Regions from separate parts of the Mycolicibacterium diernhoferi genome, predicted to be linked through region 2. Evidence: predicted binding sites of a transcription regulator. Region 2 holds the regulator's gene; the other holds the start of a gene.
What was found. Region 2 encodes LexA, which represses DNA repair genes until DNA is damaged. Its sites were predicted from a motif close to CGAACANNTGTTCG; they were not measured.
Positions count from the first base shown of each region.

Region 1: K0O62_RS27930 (HNH endonuclease signature motif containing protein) is a predicted target of LexA. The motif match lies at 2,112-2,125, and genes of this name have one in related genera.

Region 1 covers NZ_CP080332.1:5,866,308-5,869,660, reverse strand. The annotation lists gene K0O62_RS27935 (class I SAM-dependent methyltransferase) at 1-545, shown strand, start outside; gene K0O62_RS27930 (HNH endonuclease signature motif containing protein) at 533-2,107, opposite strand; gene K0O62_RS27925 (DUF4262 domain-containing protein) at 2,241-2,708, opposite strand; gene K0O62_RS27920 (NAD(P)/FAD-dependent oxidoreductase) at 2,785-3,353, shown strand, end outside.
Region 2 covers NZ_CP080332.1:2,599,707-2,603,059, forward strand. The annotation lists gene K0O62_RS12295 (sunset domain-containing protein) at 1-1,745, shown strand, start outside; gene lexA (transcriptional repressor LexA) at 1,765-2,454, opposite strand; gene K0O62_RS12305 (oxygenase MpaB family protein) at 2,487-3,353, opposite strand, start outside.

The DNA.
Region 1 (3,353 bases), 2.7 Mb from region 2:
GGCTCGATGGACGGTTCTTCCGGCTGCGGCCGGGGCCGGGGGTGCAGTGGTACGACATCGACTATCCCGAGGTCGCGCAACTGCGGAAGCGGCTCTATCCGTCGGCCGAGCGCTGCCACGTGCTCGCCGCCTCGGTGACCGATGCGGACTGGCTGCGCGACATTCCCGCCGACCGCCCGACGCTGATGCTCGGTGAGGGGCTGACGATGTACCTCACCGAACGGGACGGGCTGGAGCTGCTGCGTCGGGTGGTGGACGGATTCCCGTCCGGTGAACTGCAATTCGATGCGTTCAACACGCTGGGTATCAAGTCGCAGTGGACCAATACCGTGGTGCGCCGGTCCGGAGCCAGGCTGCACTGGGCGATCAACGGCCCCGACGACATCCGCACGGCGGTGCCCGGCACCCGGCTGTTGGCCTGGGTGTCGCCGTTCGACACCCCGGAATTCGGCCGGGTGGGGCCGGCATACCGGTTGCTGGCGAAGGTCATGTCGTCGGTGCCCGCGCTGCGGTATATGGCGCAGTACCACCGCTATGCGTTCTGACATGGGTTGTCCTCGCCGGGTGGGTCGAGGAATTCTTCGGGGTGGAAGTGGTGGTTGAGGGTGTCGCCGCCGGTGTCCATCAGTGGGGGTGGGTGCCAGTGGGTGCGCCCGGTGTCGTGGTCGATGCTGGTGGTCCAGCCCATTTCGGCGAGCCGGTTGTCGGGGCCGCAGCCCAGGGCGAGGGTGGGGGCGTCGGTGAGTCCGCCGTTGTTCCAGCTGGGTTCGGCGTGGTGGGCCTGGCAATGACACGCCGCTTGGGTGCAGCCGGGCCGGGTGCAACCCCGGTCGCGGTGGTAGAGCAGTAGGCGTTGGGCCTTGCTGGCCAGGCGTTTGGTGCGCCCGAGATAGAGCGGTTCGGCGGTGTGTTTTCGGTACACCACCAGGTAGTGATACGCCTGTTCGGCCAGGCGGATCAGATCCGGCATGGGCATCAGCGTGCCGGTCCCGGTGACCGCGATCCCGGCGCCGGCTTCGAGTTCGGCCAGGGTGGTGGAGACCACGATAGTGACCGGGATCCCGTTGTGCTGGCCGAGGCTCTTGGCCATCAGGGCATCACGCAGGATCGCCTTGAAGGCATCGTGCAAACGTTGGGCCCCGGTGCGGGTATCGCCGGCGGCCAGGTCGGCCAGGGCACCGAAGTCAGCTGGGTGGTTGGGATCGGGATCTTCTGCTGTGTCAGCGTCGGCGAAGGGATCTTCACTGGCTGGGTCCGCGAGTCCCTCATCGGCGGCGTCGTCTTCACTGTCGGCGCCCGCGGGTTCTTCACTTACCGGGTCGCACGCCGGCCCGGGTTCGTCTTCGAGCGGGTTCGGGTCCGGATTCAGCTTGGGCTCAGCATCATCGGGGTTGTTGACCCCGGGCCGCCCCCACACCTCTTGCACGGTGCCCAGATACGCGGCCAACTCGGCATCCACCCAACCGGTGATCCGCACCAGCCCGTCGGCATCCTGCGCACCCAGGGTGATGCCCCGCTTATGCCGCGCCACATCGGGGCCATGGCCGTCCTGGTTGAGTTTGTAGAGCACCCGTTCGGCGGCCTTTTCCAGGGTTTCCGGGGTCGTGGTCTTGGCCGCGGCGACCAGCGACACCTCCAACTCCGCCAACTCGGTACCGGCCATCCGGCCGCACGCGGTCTTCAACGTCGCCCGGACCACCTTGATGTGCCCCGCACAGATCGCTCCGTCGGCCAACGCGGCGGCACACGCCGCCAGCACCGGATCCAGCACCTCCCCGCCGATCGCGTGGCGCGGGCCAAGCACTTCGGCACCCGACACCCGGCGGGCGGCCTCGGCACGACTGATCCGCATCCGAGTGGCCAACACATCCACCCAGGACTTCCCGCCGATCTCATGCGCGCTGGCCCGGTCCATCAGCGCGGCCTGGATGCGGTGCCCAATCATCGCGTCCGCGCGCGCGTACCGCTCGCGCTCGGATTGGATGGCCAATAACTCCGCGGTGTCGAACACGGTGAAGTCGGCATCCAGCAAGGCTTTGGTGGACGCGGCGTGATCGGAGAGTGCATGCTGCACCGTCTCCCGACTGGCCACCGCGTCCGACTTCATGGTTCGAACATACGTGCGACCACCGACAAATCCGGACAGAATGTGACACCAGGGGCAGAATGGGTCAAAGAAACTTCTGAGACCAGATTGTCGCTCGGAAGCCGATGTCGCGGTGGTCATCTCGAGGGATCTCTCAGGGGCCGAGCGGCTCGCGAACCCCAAGTACGGGCTGCCGCGGACCGCCCTGGTTGAAGTCCGGGCACCACGGCGAGTGGCCGTGCTCGTCCCGCCAGGCGACCTGCAGGCCACGGATGGGCCCGCCGTGAAACGCGACGGCCCAACCCATGTGCGCATCGGGTGCGGTCACCGCGACGAACTCGACAGCGGGGTCACTCGGGAACGTCATGGTGTCACCGGGTGCCGGTTCGGTCTTTCGCACCATGTAATCAGCCACCACGTTCAGCAATCGCATGGACTGCCCCGGCGGGAGTGCGGTGACCAGTAGCTCCGGCAGGCCGGCATCGCTCAGCCCTATCGTGTACGCGAACGGTGGCTCCGTCTCGACATACTGCACCGCCCAACCGTTCTTGGCGACAGTGCCGTGCAGCACGTCGAGGTAGTCCTGCCGGGTGGCCCCCGGGTGATCGCATTGCCAGCACATGGTGTGCCCCTTTCATCGGTACGTGGGGTCAACCATCCGCCGCACCGCCGACAACCCGGCCTGACAGAATTGCCGGGTGTCCACCATCAACGGTCAGGTCTCGCACTGGTTCGACAAACTGCCGGAGCTGCGTCCGAAGCTGCCCGGTGATCGTGACGCCGACGTCTGCATCGTGGGCGCCGGCTATACCGGATTGTGGACGGCGTACTACCTCAAGCGAGCCGACCCGTCGCTGCGGATCACCATCTTGGAAGCCCGCTTCGCCGGATTCGGCGCCTCCGGCCGCAACGGCGGCTGGCTGTCGGGTCTGGTTCCCGGGGACCGCCACCGGATGGCGAAAACCCATGGCCGCGAGAAGGTTCTGGCGTGGCAGCGAGCGCTCAACGAATCCGTGGACGAGGTCATGGAGGTGTCCGCCCGAGAGGGTATCGACGCCGGCGCGGTCAAGGGTGGAACGTTGGAAATCGCCCGTAACCCCGCGCAGGCCGCGCGCCTGGCCGCCACCGTCGCCGAGGAGCGGCGTTGGGGCAACGAGGTCACCGAACTCACGAAACACGAAGCTGCGCAACGTATCCAGTTCGACGGGGTGGTGTCGGCCTATCACACTCCGCACTGTGCCCGGATTCAGCCGGCCGCACTGGCATG
Region 2 (3,353 bases):
CACACATCGTCACCGGTGCCATCCTGGAGAAGTACGAGGCGCTCGGCGGCCCCGCCGACAGCGACCTGGGCTTCCCGACCATCGACGAGGGACCCGGCCGCGCGGCCAACAGCCGCAACTCCACGTTCAGCGCCCCGGACAACCCGGTGATCTTCTGGACGCCGGACACCGGCGCCCGGGTGGTGCGCGGGGCGATCAACTCGGCGTGGGACGCGCTCGGCGGCTCGGCCGGCGTGCTCGGAGTGCCCAGCGAGGACGAGATGACCAACGGTGACGTCCTCACCCAGAAGTTCACCGGGGGTGAGATCTCCTGGAACCGCAAGACCCGGGCCTTCACCACCGTGCCGCCGGAGCTCGCCGATCAGCTCGGCGCCATCGACGTTCCCTCCGACGCCACCTCGGCGATCAACGCCGCCCGCCGGGCCGCCGGCGGCGCGCTCGGACCCCTGGGCGCCGAAGAGGGGGCCCAGTACGCGATCGGCGCCGACGGCGTCGGCCAGAACTACGCGGGCGGCAAGATCTTCTACAGCCCCGAAACCGGCGCGAATGTGGTCACCGGACAGGTGCTGGCCAAGTACGAGAGCGTGGGCGGACCCACCGGGGATCTCGGGTTCCCGACCGCCAGTGAGGCCGACGGCGGTCTGGCACCGCAGAGCCGGGTGGTTCCGTTCGCCGCGGAGGATGATCCGGTCATCTTCTGGACGCCGGACTTCGGCGCGGTGATCGTGCGCGGCGCGATGAACGCCGCGTGGCAGAAACTCGGCGGTGCGACCGGTGAGCTGGGCGCCCCCAAGGGCGACCAGACCGACCACGGCAACGTCGTCACTCAGCAGTTCAACGGCGGATCGATCTCGTGGGACAGGACCAGCGGCAAGTTCAGCACCGAGCCGGCCGGCCTGCAGTCGCAGCTCGTCGGGCTGCAGGTGCCCGGTGCCGACTCCCCGGCCGCTCCGGCGCCGGGCTCGGCGGCCACCGCGGACGCCGACAGCGGCGACAAGTGGTACTCGTGGCGCTGGTGGTGGTTGCTCGGCTTGATCCCGCTGATCGGTGTGATCGCCCTGATCGCCGTCGCGGTGCTGCGAAACCGGCGGTCCCACGAGGACGACGGTTTCGGGGATGACTATGCCGACGACCGCTACGACCGGGGGTATGACGAGCCCGAGTACAAGCAGCCCGAGTACGGCGATCGCGAGCCGGACGCCCCCCAGAGCCTGTGGGCCTCGGCACCGGCGGTCAGCGAGGTGCCCGCGTTCGGCACCATCTCGGCGGGCCCGGATCCCGAGCATCGCGACGAGTCCGGCGATTACGACACCGATGAGGACACCGGCGACTACGACTCCGATGAGGGCGACGAGCTCGAGGAACTGCACGCGCCGGCCGAGGATCTGAGTTTCGATTCCGACCCGGACGCGGTGGACACCGCGCCCACCCGGATCGAATCACTGTCCGAGGCGCCGGCTTTCGACCCGCCCACCACCGCGGTCTGGTCCGGGTACGAGCCCGATTTCCCCAGTGGCCGGCACGCCGCGATCCAGGACGACGAGCCGGAGGATCCGGGTTGGACCTCGATGCGGCTGGCCGACGGCGACCGGTACCGGGCGCCCGAGGGCTATCCGATCAAGGCGGACACCAAGTCGGGCCTGTACTGGGCTCCCGGCAGCCCGGGCTATCGGGACACCGAGGCCGAGATCTGGTTCGCCAGTGAGGAGTTCGCCCGGACGAACGGGTTCGTCCGGGCCGACTGAGCCTCCCCGGGCGAACCCGTCAGACCTTGCGGATGACGGTGACGACCTTGCCGAGCACCTGGGCGTCGTTACCGTCGATCGGCTCGAACGCCGGGTTGTGCGGCATCAGCCACACCTGCCCCTTGGTGCGCTTGAAGGTCTTCACGGTGGCTTCGCCGTCGATCATGGCCGCCACGATGTCGCCATTCTCGGCGACGTTCTGCTGCCGGATGACCACCCAGTCGCCGTCGCAGATCGCCGCGTCGATCATCGATTCGCCGACCACCTTCAGCAGGAACAGCGAGCCCTCGCCGACCAGTTCTCGGGGGAGCGGGAAGACCTCTTCGACGGCCTGTTCGGCCAGGATCGGCCCACCGGCGGCGATCCGGCCCAGGACCGGGACGAACGTCGGCTCCGGCAGCGCGTCGGAACCCGCGACCTCGGTTGCCACGATCGGGGTCACGTTCTTCGGCGTCACGTTGTCGTCCGCGCCGCGGACGTCCACGGCACGCGGACGGTTCGGGTCCCTGCGCAGATAGCCCTTGCGTTCCAGGGTGCGCAGCTGGTGGGCCACCGACGAGGTCGAGGTGAGACCGACGGCGTCGCCGATCTCCCGGATGCTCGGCGGGTAGCCGCGTTCGGTCACGGAGGCGCGGATGACCTCCAGGATGGTGCGCTGACGCTCGGTCAGACTGGAGCGTGCCTCAGGGTGTTCGGTGCTCTCGCTCATATGGCCGAATGTAGTCGCAGGCGAAGACATAATCAAACATGTGTTCGAGGCGTGTCGGGCAGGTTGTACGCGAACGACTTCTTTTGGCGTTCTTCCATCTTCTTCAGGCACTCATGGTGCTTACGCGCGTGATAGGCCAGCGGGAAGTAGGTGAGTCGGTCCGGCAGCACCCGGTACGCCGCCCGGATCGCGGCGTAGATGACCTGCAGTTGGATCTGCTCCTGCCGGCTCCAGCTCACCCCGAGCTTGGCGCGCAGCCGGGGATCGAGCAGGCCGACGATGGACAGGTAGTTGAGCCGGAGCGCCGGCCGCAAGGCCGTCCGGAGCAGTGGTTCGAGCGCCTTGGGCATCGACGTCGAGAGCTCCAGCTTGCCGGCCTTCAAGTCCGCGATCAGCTGCAGCGCCTGCGGGGTGCCCTGCAGGGTGTCGATCATGTTCTCGTAGTACTCGGTCATCTCCGCGAGCGTCTGCGGGTAACCGCGCATCGGCACGTGCAGCAGCTCGGCCAGTCGACGGTTGTCGCGCAGGAGCTCGGTTTTCTCCGAATCGGTGAAATCCCGCCCGATCAGCAAGCGCCCGCCGCCTTGGGCGTTGACGAGGTAGCCGGTGGCGATCACCCACTGGTAGGCCTCGGTGTTCAGTGCGCTGATCCGCTTCCCGGTCAGTTCGCTCGTCATGGTGAGCGGCTTGTGCAGTGCGCGGACCCGATCGCCCTCCGCGAGGGCCGCGGTGCCGCCGTAGGTCCAGCGCAGCACCGAGTCGACCGAGCGGATCGCACGACCGCCGGCATCACCGCGGAACCCCGCGGAATAGCGGCCGGTCACCTCGGCGATCACCGGGTGCATGGCCTGCATCATGAAGGCCGCGCCCTCGACGATGAGAAATGTCCACCGGCCGGT